Regions from separate parts of the Pseudomonas svalbardensis genome, predicted to be linked through region 2. Evidence: predicted binding sites of a transcription regulator. Region 2 holds the regulator's gene; the other holds the start of a gene.
What was found. The regulator FliA, encoded in region 2, starts transcription of late flagellar genes. The targets are predictions, from matches to a motif close to CTAAAGTTTNNNNNNNNNNNGCCGNTAA.
Positions count from the first base shown of each region.

Region 1: the regulator FliA is predicted to act here: its motif matches at 1,010-1,037, upstream of QFX16_RS01740 (methyl-accepting chemotaxis protein).

Region 1 is NZ_CP125619.1:375,782-378,526, reverse strand. It holds gene QFX16_RS01750 (lipocalin family protein) at 1-546, opposite strand, end outside; gene QFX16_RS01745 (lipoprotein) at 578-832, opposite strand; gene QFX16_RS01740 (methyl-accepting chemotaxis protein) at 1,114-2,745, shown strand, end outside.
Region 2 is NZ_CP125619.1:1,856,396-1,872,493, forward strand. It holds gene QFX16_RS08470 (hypothetical protein) at 1-626, shown strand, start outside; gene flhA (flagellar biosynthesis protein FlhA) at 862-2,991, shown strand; gene flhF (flagellar biosynthesis GTPase FlhF) at 3,003-4,331, shown strand; gene fleN (flagellar synthesis regulator FleN) at 4,448-5,278, shown strand; gene fliA (RNA polymerase sigma factor FliA) at 5,275-6,015, shown strand; gene QFX16_RS08495 (chemotaxis response regulator CheY) at 6,183-6,554, shown strand; gene QFX16_RS08500 (protein phosphatase CheZ) at 6,585-7,373, shown strand; gene QFX16_RS08505 (chemotaxis protein CheA) at 7,388-9,637, shown strand; gene QFX16_RS08510 (protein-glutamate methylesterase/protein-glutamine glutaminase) at 9,687-10,817, shown strand; gene QFX16_RS08515 (flagellar motor protein) at 10,817-11,557, shown strand; gene motD (flagellar motor protein MotD) at 11,573-12,463, shown strand; gene QFX16_RS08525 (ParA family protein) at 12,507-13,295, shown strand; gene QFX16_RS08530 (CheW domain-containing protein) at 13,297-14,181, shown strand; gene QFX16_RS08535 (chemotaxis protein CheW) at 14,255-14,740, shown strand; gene QFX16_RS08540 (DUF2802 domain-containing protein) at 14,741-15,133, shown strand; gene QFX16_RS08545 (IS110 family transposase) at 15,338-16,098, opposite strand, start outside.

The DNA.
Region 1 (2,745 bases), 1.5 Mb from region 2:
CGTATCGGTCGCGCGCCAGATCAGCCGCGTAGTGTCGTAACCCTGCTGACGTGCCTTGCTCAGCAGTTCCTCACGCACTACACCATTGACCGTCGGGGTCCGTGACAGCAGCCACAGATACTTGCGGCTCGGATCGCCAACAATGGCGGTCTTGTAGTCATCGCTGACGTACAACACCCAATACTCGCCCTTCGCCACACCCGGAATCAGCCGCGAAAACCAGTTATCGAACTCGACCCACAGCTTGTCGGTTTTGCCCGGCTCCTGTGGCCAGGCCGTGCCTTTGGCCTCTTCCCATTGCCAGTCTGCCGTCAGGCAGCGATTGAGCACCAATACCTTGCCGTCAGGCTTGAGCGTGTAATGGGCTTCGGATTGTGCGCAGTTGCGCTGGAAATACATCGGCAGACGAGCCAACTCGTACCAGGTCCCTTGGTACTTCTTGAGATTGACGCTGTTGACGGTTTTCGGTGCCAACGGATCTACGCCGGAAGTGGCGCAGCCGGCCAATACCAGGCCGGCAAAAAGGACTATCAGTAACCGCTTCATTATTTTTCTCCCGTGGGCGTATAGCCCCGGATTACTTCAGGCCTTGGCCGGAAAACATCAGCACTTTGTCACCGGCGTACTGCACACTGATAAAGCTGTTCTTGTCGCCCCAAGTGCAACTGGACATGCCGAGCGCGCCCGAGCAGTCGGTGGGTTTGCCCAGCAAGGTTTCTACTTCGGCCTTGGGCATGCCTGACGACAGCTTCGAGTAGTTTTCCTGATTGACCTTGCTGCACGCGGCCAGCAACACGCAGAACGAAAGCAGGGCGATTGAACGCAGCGACATTGTGTAGCTCCTGGGGCGAAGGGGAATGGCAGGACTGCCAAGCAGAAGCTTAGAAGAGAAAACCCCTATCTGGTTCCGTGGCCGGCCGCCTATTTTCGGGCCGCTCGTCCGCCTTTCGTGAAATATAAGGAACTTTTGTTTGCTGTTGAACATTTCGTCGGTTTTCGCAAAAGCCGCCTAATCTTTGGCACCGCTCAGTCGACATAAAAGCAGCGCAAAGCCCACGACTGTGGCAAATTGACGCCCCTTTGTTGACCAGCCTCTTCGCGGTAGTTCATTTAATGACCAAAAACATGAAGTTCAGCCACAAGATCTTGTTGGCTGCCGCCCTCGTGGTGGCCGTTGCATTCGCTTGCTTCATCCTCTTCAACGACTACCGCCAGCGGCAAACCCTGCGCAGCAGTACCGAATCCTCGATGCAGGAACTCGGCAGCCTGACCACCAGCAACATCCAGACCTGGCTGGAAAGCCGCATTCAGTTGCTGCAATCGCTGTCCCAGCAGATCGCCGTGGACGGCAGCGCCCAGGCCAACCTCAAGCGCGCCATCGACCTGCCGGCCTACACCAGTAATTTTCAGTTGAGCTATTTCGGTGGCACCGACGGCGTGATGTTCTCGGTTCCGGCTGGCAATCGTGCCGCGGATTACGACCCCCGCTCCCGTGGCTGGTACAAGGCGGCCAACGGTGCGCAACAGACCATCGTCACCGAACCGTACATCGCCGCGTCGTCGGGCAAACTGGTGATCACCGTTGCCACCCCGGTGAAACATCAGAATCAAATGATCGGCGTCGCTGGCGCAGACATCGACCTGTCCAGCGTCAGTGCGATCATCAACTCGCTGAACTTCGGCGGCCACGGCCATGCGTTTATCGTCAGCGCCGACGGCAAGATCCTGATTCACCCGGACAGCAAACTGGTGCTCAAGAGCCTGACCGATGCCTACCCGAACGGCGCGCCGAAAGTCAGCCCGGGCATGAAAGAAGTCGAGATCGACGGCAAGACTCAATTCATCTCCTTTACCCACGTCAATGGTGTGCCCTCGGCAGACTGGTACGTGGCGCTGGTGCTGGATCAGGACGCCGCGTTCTCGATGCTCAGCGAATTTCGCACCTCGGCGATCATCGCCATGGTCATTGCCGTGGTGATCATCATCGCGCTGCTGGGCATGCTGATCAGCTTCTTGATGCAGCCGCTGTTGACTATGGGCCGCGCCATGCATGACATCGCCGAAGGCGAAGGTGACCTGACCAAACGACTGACCATCCACGGCCAGGACGAATTCGGTGCCCTAGGCACCTCGTTCAACCGTTTTGTGGAGCGTATTCACACCTCGATTCGCGAAGTGTCCTCGGCCACCGGCCAGGTCAACGAAGTCGCCTTGCGTGTGGTTGCCGCGTCGAACTCGTCGATGTTCAACTCCGACCAGCAAGCCTCGCGCACCAGCAGCGTGGCAGCCGCCATCAACGAACTGGGCGCCGCCGCCCAGGAAATCGCCCAGAACGCCGCCCTCGCCTCTCAGCATTCGAGCGATGCTCGCGCATTGGCCGAGGACGGTCAGCAAGTCGTCGATAAAACCATCGCGGCGATGCAGCAGCTCTCGGCGAAGATCAGCGATTCGTGCGGCAACATCGAAACGCTCAACAGCAACACCGTGAACATCGGGCAGATTCTGGAAGTGATTACCAGCATCTCTCAGCAGACCAACTTGCTGGCACTCAACGCAGCCATCGAAGCGGCCCGTGCCGGTGAAGCCGGTCGTGGTTTTGCCGTAGTGGCCGACGAAGTGCGCAACCTCGCGCACCGTACTCAGGATTCAGCGCAGCAAGTGCAGAAGATGATCGAGGAACTGCAAGTCGGCGCCCGGGAAGCCGTGATCACCATGACCGACAGCCAACGCCAGAGCGAAAGCAGC
Region 2 (16,098 bases):
TGGCGTTGGAATTTGTTTCGGGAGTCCTGGAGGAGGATCCGCTCGAGCGCACGATCAGTTACTCGGCTACGTTCGGCATGACGCTGGACTTTACGCATTTTGTGCAGATGGCCAATGCATATATTCCGGGTTATCTGAACAGCCCTATCAATGCGATTCGCCCCGAACTGGACGGGTTCGGCTACCACTATGCATACAATTACTTCTTCGGTGCTGCTGGCAATATTGGTGATAACCGCGCGTTGTTCGATGTCTTCACATCCCCTCGTTATTACATGGATCAGTGGTCAAGTGGAGGGCTGGAGGAGTGTTATCACAAACCGCAATTCAGTGTGGTCGATGGCCGTTTGCAAGTTGTTGCGCGCAAGGACTTTCGTTGGGAGGACAAGCGTGAGATCAACGTCGAAGACCTGCCGGTCATTCCCTTTCAATGGGCGCTTAACCTCATGCTGGGGCACGACCTTTCTGGTCAGAAGGCACCTTTAACCATCGTGGTGCTCGGTTACGCTGAGGAGGATTTTGTAGAGGTGGAAGGTCTTCAAATGCATAGAGGTACGCGGTACATGGTCGGCAAGTCGCTTCATCTCGGTCCGATCCACAAAGAGCAGATTCTGACGGCGCGTTAATCCCTTTTGTAGCAGCTGTCGAGCCTGCGAGGCTGCGTCCGGCGGCGCAGCAGCCGTGAAACCTTACGAGGAGTTCGTCGAGCGCGATCCCGCCTCGAACGCTCGACAGCTGCTACAAAAGCTCAATAAATCCCTCTATTCCCCGCCTCCGCAAAAGTTGGAAGGCTTCTTGCAGTACCCGTCCCGCGCCCGCTTTCGGCGTCAAAAAGTTTGCTTCAAGGAACGGGGAATACCGGTGGATCGCTCTCAGTTACTCAACAGTGCTCGCACAAACGTTGCCGACTTAAGTCGGGGCAATCTGGGTGTGCCGTTGCTGCTGCTGGTCATGCTGGCGATGATGATGTTGCCGATCCCGCCGTTCCTGCTGGACGTGTTCTTCACCTTCAACATTGCCTTGTCGATCGTGGTGTTGCTGGTCTGCGTTTATGCCTTGCGACCGCTGGATTTCGCGGTGTTTCCGACCATTCTACTGGTGGCGACGCTACTGCGGCTGGCGTTGAACGTGGCCTCCACGCGGGTGGTGATGCTCCACGGTCAGGACGGTCACGCCTCCGCCGGTAAGGTGATCCAGGCCTTCGGCGAGGTGGTGATCGGCGGTAACTACGTGGTCGGTATCGTCGTCTTCGCGATTTTGATGATCATCAACTTCGTCGTGGTGACCAAGGGTGCCGGGCGGATTTCCGAGGTGAGTGCGCGTTTCACCCTCGATGCGATGCCCGGTAAACAAATGGCGATCGACGCCGACCTCAACGCTGGTCTGATCGATCAGGCTCAGGCCAAGGCCCGTCGTTCGGAAGTCGCCCAAGAGGCGGAGTTCTACGGTTCCATGGACGGTGCCAGCAAGTTCGTTCGCGGTGACGCCATTGCCGGCCTGCTGATTCTGTTCATCAACCTGATCGGCGGCATGGCGGTCGGTATCTTCCAGCACGGCATGACCTTCGGCGATGCCGGTCGGGTGTACGCCTTGTTGACCATCGGTGACGGTTTGGTGGCGCAATTGCCATCACTGCTGTTGTCGACTGCCGCAGCGATCATGGTGACTCGTGCGTCCGGCTCGGAAGACATGGGCAAACAGATCAATCGCCAGATGTTCGCCTCGCCGAAAGCGTTGGCAGTGGCGGCGGGTATTATGGCGGTCATGGGCCTGGTGCCCGGCATGCCACACTTCTCCTTTCTCAGCATGGCGGCCCTGGCGGCCGGCGGCGCGTACCTGTTCTGGAAGAAGCAGAACGTGGTCAAGGTTCAAGCTTTGCAGGAGGTCAAGCGTCAACAGGAACTGCTGCCATCGCCGGCTCGCGCTCAGGAAACCAAGGAGCTTGGCTGGGATGACGTCACTCCGATCGACATGATCGGCCTGGAAGTCGGCTACCGGCTGATTCCGCTGGTGGACCGCAATCAGGGTGGTCAGTTGCTGGCGCGGATCAAGGGTGTGCGCAAGAAGCTGTCCCAGGATCTGGGCTTCCTGATGCCGACCGTGCATATCCGTGACAACCTCGACCTGGCGCCGAGCGCCTACCGCCTGACCCTGATGGGGGTGATCCTGGCTGAAGCGGAGATTTACCCGGACCGCGAACTGGCGATCAACCCGGGGCAGGTCTACGGTACGCTCAGCGGCATTACCGCCAAAGATCCGGCTTTCGGTCTGGAGGCGGTCTGGATCGAAGTCAGCCAGCGTGCCCAGGCGCAATCCCTCGGTTACACCGTGGTCGATGCCAGTACGGTAGTGGCAACCCACTTGAACCAGATTCTGTACAAACACTCGAGCGAGTTGATCGGTCACGAAGAAGTGCAGCAGCTCATGCAATTGTTGGCCAAAAGCTCGCCAAAACTGGCCGAAGAGCTGGTGCCGGGTGTGGTGTCTCTGTCGCAGCTGCTCAAAGTATTGCAGGCGTTGCTGGCCGAGCAGGTGCCAGTACGGGACATTCGCAGCATTGCCGAAGCCATCGCAAACAATGCCAGCAAGAGTCAAGATACTGCCGCGCTGGTGGCCGCGGTTCGCGTTGGCGTATCCCGCGCAATCGTCCAAAGCATTGTAGGCACTGACTCCGAGCTGCCAGTGATCACCCTGGAGCCAAGGTTGGAACAAATATTGCTCAATAGTCTTCAGAAGGCAGGACAAGGCTCGGAAGAGGGTGTTCTGCTGGAGCCAAGCATGGCTGAGAAACTGCAACGCTCGTTGATCGATGCGGCGCAGCGTCAGGAAATGCAAGGTCAACCGGTGATTCTGTTGGTAGCCGGTCCGGTTCGCGCGATGCTGTCGCGATTCGGCCGATTGGCAGTCCCGGGTTTGCATGTGTTGGCTTACCAGGAAATTCCTGACAACAAGCAAGTGACCATCGTTGCGACAGTAGGGCCCAACGGCTGAGGTAGTGGTTTATGCAAGTTAAGCGTTTTTTCGCCGCCGATATGCGTCAGGCCATGAAACTGGTTCGTGATGAGCTGGGCGGTGATGCCGCCATCATTGGCAACCGCCGGATCGCCGGTGGTGTCGAGCTGACGGCTGCCCTGGATTACAAGTTGTCGGCGCTGGCCCCGCGCGTTCCGAACATGGAACTCGAAGACGAGCTGCGCAAGACCCAATCGCGGATCGTCACCGCCCAGGCCGAACTGAGCCTGCGCAGCGATGGCGAGAGCGATAAGTCCACCAATCGCCAATTGTTCGCCGGCCTGCCACTGACCGCCGCCGAGCCGCTGATCGAGCCAACCTACACCGAACCCCGTCGTCCTGCACCGGCTGCGGCACCTGCCTCCGGTGGCGTCGACCCACGGGCGTTCGACTCGATGCGTTTCGAACTCAACAGCCTGCGCGAACTGATGGAAGTGCAACTCGGCTCCCTGGCCTGGAATCAGCTGCAAGGCAGCCGTCCGGCCCAGGCCAATCTTTGGCGTCGCCTGCAACGCATCGGTCTGTCCGGCCCGTTGTCGCGTGATTTGCTGGCGCTGATTACCGATATTGAAGAACCTCGTCAGGCCTGGCGCATGTTGCTGGCACACCTGGCGCGGATGATCGCCACACCGGAAGTCGAGCCTTTGGAAGAGGGCGGCGTGATTGCCATGGTCGGCCCCGCCGGCATGGGCAAGACCACCACCCTGGCCAAACTCGCGGCCCGTTACGTGCTCAAGTACGGCGCGCAGAATATCGCGCTGGTCAGCATGGACAGCTACCGTATTGGTGCTCAGGAACAACTCAAGACGTTGGGCCGGATCCTCAATGTGTCGGTGACGCATGTCGATCCGGGCCAATCGCTGGTGCAGGCGCTGGAGCCCTTGCTGCGCAAACGCGTGGTGCTGATCGATACCGCGGGCCTTCAGGCCAGCGATCCGGCACTGCGCATGCAGCTCGAAAGCCTGGCTGGTCGTGGCATCAAATCAAAAAATTATCTGGTGTTGGCAACCACCAGCCAGAAACAGGTTCTAACGGCCGCTTATCACAGTTACAAGCGTTGTGGGCTCGCTGGCTGCATCCTGACTAAACTGGATGAAACGGCAAGTCTGGGCGAGGTGTTGAGCCTGGCCATCAGTCATGAATTGCCGGTGGCCTACCTGACCGATGGCCCGCGGATTCCGGATGATTTGCATCTACCGCGTCGTCATCAGTTGGTCAGTCGCGCCGTCAGCGTGCAAATGCAAGAAGAACCCAGCGAAGAAGCCATGGCTGACATGTTCGCTGATATTTACCACAGCCCGACCAAGCAGGTCGGCTGAGGTATTAATGAACAGTTTTTGTACCTACATCGATGGTCTGCCATGCATTGTTCAGTTAGTGAACGCGCAGCCAGTAATGTGGCCTCCGTCTAAGTAAGACAAGGTAAAGAAAATTCATGGGCAGCATGCATCCCGTACAGGTGATCGCGGTGACCGGCGGCAAAGGTGGCGTCGGGAAGACTAACGTGTCAGTGAACTTGTCCCTGGCTCTAGCTGAGCTCGGCCGGCGCGTCATGCTGTTGGACGCCGATCTGGGGCTGGCGAACGTCGACGTCCTGCTGGGACTGACACCCAAACGTACTTTGGCCGACGTGATCGAAGGCCGCTGCGAGCTGCGCGACGTACTGTTGCAAGGCCCTGGCGGCATTCGCATCGTCCCGGCCGCGTCCGGCACACAGAGCATGGTTCATTTGAGCCCGGCCCAACACGCCGGCCTGATCCAGGCGTTCAGCGATATCGGCGACAACCTCGACGTGCTGGTGATCGACACCGCTGCGGGCATTGGAGACTCGGTCGTCAGTTTCGTTCGCGCAGCGCAAGAAGTCTTGCTGGTGGTCTGCGACGAACCGACCTCGATCACAGATGCCTACGCACTGATCAAACTGCTGAACCGCGATTACGGCATGAACCGCTTCCGGGTCCTGGCCAACATGGCCCAGAGCCCGCAGGAAGGTCGCAACCTGTTCGCCAAGTTGACCAAGGTCACGGATCGCTTCCTTGACGTCGCCTTACAATACGTCGGCGCGGTGCCTTACGACGAAAGTGTGCGCAAGGCTGTGCAGAAGCAGCGCGCCGTTTACGAAGCCTTCCCGCGGTCCAAGTGCTCACTGGCGTTCAAGGCCATTGCACAGAAGGTCGATACCTGGCCGCTGCCTGCCAACCCGCGTGGGCACCTGGAGTTTTTCGTCGAGCGCCTCGTGCAACAAACGGCAGGACCCGTGCTATGACAGCCAGTGGCTACAACCTCTACAAGAAGTCGGCACGTGACGCGCAGTACGAGCTGATCGAGCGTTACGCGCCACTGGTTAAACGCATTGCCTACCACTTGCTGGCGCGTCTGCCAGCCAGTGTTCAGGTGGAAGATCTGATCCAGGCCGGGATGATCGGCCTGCTTGAAGTGTCGACCAAATACGACGCCAGCAAAGGCGCGAGTTTCGAGACGTACGCGGGCATTCGAATCCGTGGCGCGATGCTCGATGAAGTACGCAAGGGGGACTGGGCGCCACGTTCGGTCCACCGCAATACCCGGATGGTCAGCGACGCCATTCGCTCGATTGAAGCTAAAACCGGCCGTGACGCTAAAGATCACGAGGTTGCGGCCGAACTCCAATTGAGTCTCGACGATTATTACGGGATTTTGAACGACACCCTGGGCAGCCGCTTATTCAGTTTCGACGATCTGTTGCAGGACGGCGAACACGAAGGGCTGCACGAGGATGGCGCCAGTGCTCATCTGGAGCCGTCGCGCGATCTGGAAGATGAACGCTTCCAGGCAGCGCTGGCGGACGCGATTGCCAATTTGCCGGAGCGTGAGCGACTGGTGTTGGCGCTGTACTACGACGAAGAGTTGAATCTCAAGGAAATCGGTGAGGTCCTGGGGGTCAGCGAATCTCGGGTCAGCCAGTTACACAGCCAGTGCGCGGCCCGTTTGCGGGGGCGTTTGGGGGAGTGGCGAGCGCGCTGAAGGCAGTGTGGGGACACTGCGAACGCGGCTGGTGGGGTGTTGAACCGTACCGGTCCCGATCTGTTGTGCTCCAGACAGTCATTGAGTGCTTTGCCGGATTGATTGAAATGGCGCGTCCAGGTGCTGGGCGCGTTTAAGACTGCTTGGAGGTCGAATTGGACAAGAACATGAAAATCCTCATCGTTGATGACTTCTCAACGATGCGGCGGATCATTAAAAACCTGTTGCGTGACCTTGGGTTCACCAACACGGTCGAGGCCGACGATGGCACTACTGCCATTCCGGTTCTCAACAGCGGCAGCATCGACTTTCTGGTAACAGACTGGAACATGCCTGGCATGACCGGTATCGATCTGCTGCGCCACGTGCGTGCCGATGAAAAGCTCAAGCACCTGCCGGTGCTGATGGTGACCGCTGAAGCCAAGCGCGAGCAGATCATCGAGGCAGCCCAAGCCGGTGTTAACGGCTATGTGGTCAAGCCTTTCACGGCCCAGGCGTTAAAAGAAAAAATCGAGAAGATTTTCGAACGCATCGGTTGATGTGCGAAGCCACTGCGCCACGGGGGAGCTATGGAGCATAACGAGTCTTCACAGGGCGATTTCGAATCGACTCTGAAAAAACACGCGGTCGAACTGGTCGAAAGCCTTGAAAAAGGCAGGTTCGGCGACGCTGTGCAACTGATCCATGAGCTCAATCAGACCCGTGACCGTGGCCTGTATCAGGAAGTGGGCAAGCTCACTCGCGAGCTGCATAGCGCGATCGTCAATTTCCAGATTGACCCGCACATGCCACAAGCCGAGGAAGTCTCGCAGATCACGGATGCCACCGAGCGTCTGGGGTATGTGGTCAAGCTGACCGAGGCTGCTGCCAACCGCACCATGGACCTGGTGGAAAACGCCACGCCGCTGGTCAACGGCCTGAGCAACGAAGCCCAAGCCTTGAGCACCGACTGGGGACGGTTCATGCGTCGCGAAGTCGGGGCTGAAGAGTTCCGCGAGCTGGCCCGGCGAGTCGACGGTTTCCTGACACGCAGCAGCGAAGACAATCGCGTTGTGTCGAGCAACCTCAACGACATTCTGCTCGCTCAGGATTACCAGGACCTCACCGGTCAGGTGATCAAGCGCGTGACCCAATTGGTCACCGAAGTTGAAAGCAACCTGCTCAAGCTCGTGCTTATGGCCAGTCAGGTGGACCGCTTTGCGGGCATCGAACATGACCGTGAAGCGATGCTGGCAGAAAAAGATCCGCAAAAACATCTCTCTCAGGGTGAAGGTCCGCAGATTCATGCCGATAAAAGAGAAGACGTTGTGTCCGGTCAGGACGATGTAGACGATTTGCTTTCCAGCCTTGGATTCTAGGAGCACCCCTACACATGAGCTTCGGCGCCGATGAAGAGATCCTTCAGGATTTCCTGGTTGAGGCCGGCGAGATTCTAGAGCAACTGTCCGAACAGCTGGTCGAGCTTGAAAGCCGACCTGATGATGCGGACTTGCTCAATGCAATTTTTCGCGGTTTTCACACTGTAAAAGGAGGCGCCGGCTTCCTCCAGCTCAACGAGCTGGTGGAGTGCTGTCACATCGCCGAGAACGTGTTCGACATCCTGCGCAAGGGTGAACGTCGCGTCGACTCGGAACTGATGGACGTGGTTCTCGAAGCGCTGGATGCGGTGAACGGCATGTTTACCGAAGTCCGCGAGCGCACCCCGATCACGGCTGCCACGCCTGAACTGCTGGCAGCTCTGGCCCGTCTGGCCGAGCCGCAAACCGCCGATGAAACGGCACCGGTCGCCGAGGTGGTGGAAGAACCTGCCGCCGAGAGCGAATCGGGTGACATCACCGATAACGAATTCGAACAACTGCTGGACTCGCTGAACGCCGTCAAGGCTCAGGCAGAAGCCCCGGCGGCTGTGCCGGCGCCGAGCAGCAATGCAGCGGGCAGCGACGAAATTACCGATGCCGAGTTCGAGTCGTTGCTCGATCAACTGCACGGTAAAGGCCAGTTCGCCGTCGATGCGGTGGCCCCGGCGCCAGCCGCACCGGCTGCCCCGAAAGCGGCAGGCGACAGCTCCGATATCACCGACGACGAGTTCGAAGCACTGCTCGATCAGCTGCACGGCAAGGGTAACTTTGCCGTTGATGCGCTGGAATCGGCCATTGCTGCGGTGCCGGCCCCGGCTGCGCCCACCGCTAAAGCGGCTGGGGGCGATCTGATCTCCGATCACGAGTTCGAATCGCTGCTCGACGAATTGCACGGCAAAGGCAAGTTCACTGAAGTCGGTACCGCGTCGGGCGCCAGCGCTTCGGTTGCGGCGCCCATTGCCAAGGCTGTTGCACCGAAACCCGTTGCCAAAGCGCCCGAGCCTAAAGCCGAAGCGCCGAAGCCTGCCGCTGCTGCTGCCCCGGCTCCGGCTCGTGCTCCGTCCGCGCCGCCACCGGAAAAACCGGCCAGCGAAGCCGAGACCACCGTGCGGGTCGATACCGCGCGTCTCGACGAAATCATGAACATGGTCGGCGAGTTGGTACTGGTGCGTAACCGCTTGGTCCGTCTGGGCCTCAACAGCGGCGACGAAGCCATGTCCAAGGCCGTGTCGAACCTCGACGTGGTCACGGCCGACCTGCAAACCGCGGTCATGAAGACCCGGATGCAACCGATCAAGAAGGTCTTCGGGCGCTTCCCGCGTCTGGTTCGCGACCTGGCTCGCCAGCTCAAGAAAGAGATCAACCTGGAACTGGTCGGCGAAGAAACCGACCTCGACAAGAACCTCGTCGAGGCCCTGGCCGACCCGCTGGTCCACTTGGTGCGCAACTCGGTCGACCACGGTATTGAAGAGCCGGCCGAGCGTGAAGCGATGGGCAAGCCTCGCAGCGGCAAGGTGATCCTGTCCGCTGAACAGGAAGGCGACCACATCCTGCTGTCGATTTCCGATGACGGCAAGGGCATGGACGCCGATGTTCTGCGCGGCATTGCCGTGAAGAAAGGCTTGATGGACAAGGATGCAGCGGATCGCCTCAGCGAAACCGATTGCTTCAACCTGATCTTCGCGCCGGGTTTCTCGACCAAGACCGAAATTTCCGATGTCTCCGGACGCGGCGTGGGCATGGACGTGGTGAAAACCAAAATCGCCCAGCTCAACGGCACCATCAATATCTATTCGACCAAGGGCAAGGGCTCGAAGATCGTCATCAAGGTCCCGTTGACCCTGGCGATCATGCCGACGCTGATGGTCATGCTGGGCAACCAGGCGTTTGCGTTCCCGCTGGTGAACGTCAACGAGATCTTCCACCTCGACCTGTCGCGCACCAACGTGGTGGACGGCCAGGAAGTGGTGATCGTGCGGGACAAGGCGCTGCCATTGTTCTACCTCAAACGCTGGCTGGTCAGCTCCGCCGCTCATGAAGAGCAGCGCGAAGGCCATGTGGTGATCCTTTCGGTGGGCACTCAGCGGATCGGCTTCGTCGTCGATCAACTGGTGGGCCAGGAAGAAGTGGTCATCAAGCCATTGGGCAAAATGCTCCAGGGAACCCCGGGCATGTCCGGCGCCACCATCACCGGTGACGGCCGCATTGCGCTGATTCTCGATGTTCCGAGCATGCTCAAGCGTTACGCCGCACGGCGTATTTGATTCTGGTGGAGCGGGGCGACTGAGCCTCGCTCCGTCTAACGGAGTGTTTATGGCAGTTAAAGTCCTGGTGGTGGACGATTCGGGGTTTTTCCGCCGCCGCGTCTCGGAAATTCTTTCAGCGGATCCGAATATCCAGGTCGTCGGCACGGCGACCAACGGAAAAGAGGCGATTGATCAGGCGCTGGCCCTCAAGCCAGACGTAATCACCATGGATTACGAGATGCCGATGATGGATGGCATCACGGCAGTGCGGCACATCATGCAGCGCTGCCCGACCCCGGTGTTGATGTTCTCCTCGCTGACCCACGAAGGCGCTCGGGTAACCCTCGACGCGCTGGACGCTGGCGCGGTGGATTTCCTGCCGAAAAATTTCGAAGACATCTCCCGTAACCCGGAGAAGGTCAAGCAACTGCTGTGCGAGAAGATTCTCAGCATCTCGCGCAGTAACCGTCGCGCCAACACCTACAGCGCTCCGGCACCTGTCGCCGCACCCGCCCCGACGCCTGCACCTGCCAGCGTCAGCAGCTACGGCAGCAGTGCGCCTGCGCGTCCGGCACCGGCTCCGATTCCGGCGCGTACGTACGCGCCAGCCTCGTCGTCGCCAACGCCGAAACGCAAAGCCTACAAACTGGTCGCCATCGGTACGTCCACTGGCGGCCCGGTTGCCCTGCAGCGGGTTCTGACCCAATTGCCGGCCAATTTCCCCGCACCGATCGTATTGATCCAGCACATGCCAGCTGCCTTTACCAAGGCCTTTGCCGAGCGTCTGGACAAGCTCTGCCGCATCAGCGTCAAGGAAGCCGAGGATGGCGACATCCTGCGTCCGGGCCTGGCGCTGCTGGCGCCGGGTGGCAAGCAAATGATGATCGACGGCCGTGGCGCGGTGAAGATCCTCCCGGGCGACGAACGTCTGAACTACAAGCCGTGCGTGGACATCACCTTTGGTTCCGCGGCCAAGTCTTACGGTGACAAAGTTTTGGCGGTCGTATTGACCGGCATGGGCGCCGATGGTCGCGAAGGCGCGCGTCTGCTCAAGCAGGGCGGCAGCTCGATCTGGGCTCAGGATGAAGCCAGCTGCGTGATCTACGGCATGCCGATGGCCATCGTCAAAGCCGAACTCGCCGACGCGGTGTACGGGCTGGACGATATCGGCAAGCATCTGGTCGAGGCTTGTATTTGATGGATGTTTTAAGCCTCATCGGGATCATCATGGCGTTCGTCGCCATCATTGGCGGCAACTACCTTGAAGGCGGCCACCTCGGCGCCTTGGCCAACGGCCCGGCGGCGTTGATCGTTATCGGCGGAACCGTCGGTGCGGCGCTGCTGCAGTCACCGATGAGCGCCTTCAAGCGCTCCATGCAGATACTGGCCTGGATCCTGTTCCCTCCACGCATCGACCTCGCCGGTGGCGTCGATCGCGTCGTCAACTGGAGCCTGACCGCACGCAAGGAAGGCCTGCTGGGTCTGGAAGGGGTGGCCGACGCCGAACCTGACAACTACTCGCGCAAAGGTCTGCAACTGCTGGTGGACGGCGCCGAGCCGGAAGCGATTCGCAGCATCCTGGAAGTGGATTTCTACACTCAGGAAAGCCGCGACATCGAAGCCGCCAAAGTCTTCGAAAGCATGGGCGGCTACGCGCCGACCATCGGCATCATCGGTGCGGTGATGGGCCTGATCCACGTGATGGGCAACCTGGCCGATCCATCGCAACTGGGTAGCGGCATTGCCGTGGCCTTCGTCGCGACCATCTACGGCGTGGCCAGTGCCAACCTGGTGCTGCTGCCGATTGCCGCCAAACTCAAGTCCGTCGCTTTGCGGCAGTCGCGTTATCGCGAAATGTTGTTGGAAGGCATTCTGTCGATCGCCGAAGGTGAAAACCCTCGCTCTATTGAGTTGAAGCTTCAGGGCTTCATGGATTGATGGGGGTAATGGACTATGGCTCGTCGTCGGCAACCTGAAGAACATGTAAACCATGAGCGTTGGCTGGTTTCATACGCCGACTTCATTACGTTGCTGTTCGCTTTCTTCGTGGTGATGTACTCGATCTCTTCGATCAACGAAGGCAAGTACAAGGTCATTTCCGAAGCGTTGATCGGGGTGTTTACCGATTCCGACCGCGCCCTCAAGCCGATCCCGATCGGCGACGAGCGACCGAAGACCGTGACCCCGGCCAAGCCGCTGGTTAAAGACGCCGAGCAGGTCGACGCCGGTATCGCGGGTGCCAGCGATCCGCTCAAAAGCATCGCCGACGACATCAGCGCCGCGTTTGGCGACTTGATCAGCTCCAACCAGATGACCATTCGCGGCAACGAGCTGTGGGTCGAGATCGAACTCAATTCCAGCCTGTTGTTCGGCAGCGGCGACGCCATGCCCAGCGACATCGCGTTCAACATCATCGACAAGGTTGCCGCGATTCTGAAACCGTTCGACAACCCGATTCACGTCGAAGGTTTCACTGACGATCAACCGATCCGCACCGCGCAATACCCGACCAACTGGGAGCTGTCCTCGGCCCGCTCGGCAAGCATCGTGCGCATGCTGGCGATGCAGGGTGTGAACCCCGGTCGCCTGGCGTCGGTGGGGTACGGCGAGTTCCAGCCAGTGGCCAACAACGCGACTGCCGAGGGGCGGGCGCGTAACCGTCGCGTGGTGCTGGTGGTGTCACGAAATCTTGATGTACGCCGCAGCCTCACGGGGACCGGAACGGCCAATGCGCATCCGGATGCCGCGTTGAAGCGTGCTGGCACACAAACTGCACCGACCCCGGTCAAGTCGCCGGGACGAGAGAGTGCCGTCAATTCTCCGTCACCCGCATTAATACGTTGAGCTATTTCTCGGTCGACCATTTCGACCGGGAGGAACAATCCGAATGAGAGTCTGGGCAGTCGCCAATCAAAAGGGTGGTGTCGGTAAAACCACTTCCTCTATCGCTTTAGCCGGTTTACTGGCCGAGGCGGGCAAGCGCGTGGTCGTGGTCGATCTCGACCCCCATGGCTCCATGACCAGCTACTTCGGTTACGACCCCGACAGCCTGGAACACAGCAGCTACGACCTGTTCCTGCATAAGGGCAGTGTGCCGCAAGGCCTGCCCGGTCAGTTGCTGTTGCCCACCAGCCACGAGAGTATTTCCCTGTTGCCGTCGAGCACCGCACTCGCGACTCTGGAACGGCAGTCGCCGGGTCAGAGTGGCCTGGGCCTGGTGATTGCCAAGAGCCTGGCGCAACTTTGGCAGGACTTCGATTACGCCGTGATCGACAGCCCGCCGTTGCTCGGCTTGCTGATGGTCAATGCCTTGGCGGCGAGCCAGCAATTGGTGATTCCGGTGCAGACCGAACACTTGGCGGTCAAAGGTCTGGAGCGCATGGTCAACACCCTGGCGATGATCAACCGTTCGCGTAAACAGGCGCTGCCGTTCAGCATCGTGCCGACCCTGTTCGACCGCCGCACGCAGGCGTCCCTCGGCACGCTGCGGGTATTGCGCGACAAGTACCCGGAAGAAATCTGGCAGGGCTACATTCCAGTCGATACGCGCTTGCGTGACGCCAGCCGTGCCGGCGTGACGCCTTCACAGTTCGACGGCAAGAGCCGTGGGGTGCTGGCTTATCGCGCGTTGCTCAAGCATCTGCTGGCAGCACAACTTGTTCCGCAGGTGGCGTGAGATGAACCGCCCGGTAAAAACCACCTCGCGCCCGCAACTGGCTCTCCAGTCTTATCTGGACAGCTTGCTGATGGAGGCGACTGAAGAGTTGCCGCCGGAAATCGAAGCGCTGGTTGAAATCGTTGAGGTTGTTGAAGCGGTCGAAGTTGAAGCTGCGCTGGACGAGTTCCAGGCAGCGGTGCTCGAAGAGCAGGCTCGCGATGCGCAGAAACCCGCCGTGGTTGCCGCGCCGGTAGCAGCGCCCGTGGCGAAAGCACCGGTAGCCGTGATCGAAGCACCAGCGCCGGTTCTCGCACCGATCTCGACCATCGCCCCGCTGCTGCAAGCCTTGGTGCCACCGGTGGTCGAAGTCCACCTGCCACCGAGCAACACGCCACCACCAGTGGAAACCGATGGTCGCCCGTCCTGGGCCGCCGAGCCATTCGAATGCCTGTTGTTCGATGTCGCCGGGCTGACCCTGGCCGTGCCGCTGGTGTGTCTGGGCTCGATTTATTCTTTGGCCGGTCACGAGCTGACACCGCTGTTCGGTCAACCGGAGTGGTTCCTCGGGATCCTGCCGAGCCAGGCCGGCAACCTGAAAGTATTGGACACCGCGCGTTGGGTTATGCCCGACCGTTACCGCGACGATTTCCGCCAGGGCCTGCAATACGTTATTTCGGTTCAGGGCTACGAATGGGGGCTGGCGGTGCATCAGGTCAGCCGCTCGTTGCGCCTGGACCCGAACGAAATCAAATGGAGAAGTCATCGAGGTCAGCGGCCATGGCTCGCCGGCACGGTGATTGAGCACATGTGTGCGCTGCTGGACGTTTCCGCCCTGGCCGAGTTGATCGCCAGCGGTGGGGCAAAGCACATGAGCGGCACCACGCCGACTCACAAACCAACATAACAAACACGCGACGGCAGTCACTGCCGCTGCACAGAACACACACCGCTAGGGCGGTTTTTCGAGGGGTCAGGGTATGAATGATAAGGCGACGGCTGCAAAGGGTTCCGAAGATCCGATCCTGCAATGGGTAACCTTCAAGCTGGACAATGAAACCTACGGCATCAACGTGATGCGCGTTCAGGAAGTCTTGCGTTACACCGAAATCGCCCCGGTCCCGGGTGCTCCGAGCTACGTGCTGGGCATCATCAACCTGCGCGGTAACGTGGTCACCGTGATCGACACCCGTCAGCGCTTCGGCCTGATGAATGCCGAGATCAGCGACAACACCCGTATCGTCATCATCGAAGCCGACAAGCAAGTCGTTGGGATCATGGTCGACAGCGTGGCCGAAGTGGTTTACCTGCGTCAGTCGGAAATCGAGACCGCACCGAACGTCGGTAACGAAGAATCCGCCAAGTTCATTCAAGGCGTATGCAACAAGAACAACGAACTGCTGATCCTGGTCGAGCTGGACAAGATGATGAGCGAAGAAGAATGGTCGGACCTGGAGAACATCTGATTGATTCTTGAGGTGGCGGTCATTGTCCTGTTCCTCTTTTGGGCAGGCACGCTGGCGATGTTTCTGGCGTACATACGAGGCCAACGACTGATCGCCGCGCAACAGGCTCAGGGCGATGCGCTGCGCGATCAGCGCATCAAGGATCTGGGCAAGCGTGTCGACGACTACCAGAGCGGCATCGTGCGCATGGGTGAAGACCTGCACGAACTGCGCGCGGTGATTGGCCCGTTGCCAGACAAACTGGCTCAGCTGGAACAGCGCGATCCGTCGAGCCTGTCGTTTGCCCAGGCGGCAAAACTGGTCGGTATGGGCGCGAGCGTCGATGAACTGACTCAGTCCTGCGGGTTGACCCAGGCTGAGGCGGAGTTGATGAGTAAGTTGCACAAGAACTGATTGTTGCGATTCAGCCGAGATCGCTATTCGCGAGCAAGCCCGCTCCCACAGTGGATCGGTGGTGGACACAGAATGTGTAAACGCCGCCAATCCACTGTGGGAGCAACTGTCTTGATGATCTTTATTTTGAAGGCATATTGATAGACAGCTGAATTCCCACAGCTTTACGCCATGCGATGCCCTACAGGAACACCGCGACCCGTTTTAGGCCAAGGGTTGTTTCCACTCAGTTCGGTCTCGGATCATGGCGTTTAGTCGTATCAGCAGCACGCGCATACAGGCGATGAGCGCTACTTTTGCGCATTTGCCCTTACGACGCAGTGCGTCATACCGCGCTTTGAACTCAGGCTGTCGCTGAATCACCACCCAGCACGCCATGTACATCGCGCGACGCGCAGCAAACCTGCCGCCGCTAATATGGCGCGGACCTTCATGCTTGCCGCTGTCATCGTTGTAGGGGGCTATGCCTGCCAGCGCTGCAATCTCGTGCCGTCCAACCTCGCCCAGCTCAGGCAAATAGGCCATTAAGCTGGCTGCCGTCACGAGCCCTATTCCCTTGACCGAGCACAAACGGGCTATTTTATCACTGTCCAGGTCTTGGGCACTTTGACGGATCAACTTCTCTATCGACTTTATTGCTTGGCATAAATAGTCGATATGCCTCTGCAGACAGGGTTTTACCCGGTCTACAGAGGCTGTTTTGAGGCGCCGAATATCATCGCTTTGCTGCTGAACAAAGTTTTCACGTTGCTGTACCAGCGCACGCAAATTGTCCTGTTCAGGGCTGGTGATGCGGTTGCTTGGCGACTTTATGACTTCTGCAAACTGCGCGAGAAGTCGCGCATCTATCGGGTCGGTTTTAGCGCGCTGCCCCATCGCCTTGGCAAAGTTCTTGGCGCGACGAGGGTTGATCCGCAAGACTTCGAAGCCCGCGGCCTGAAGCGCTTTCATGGCCTCTCGCTCAT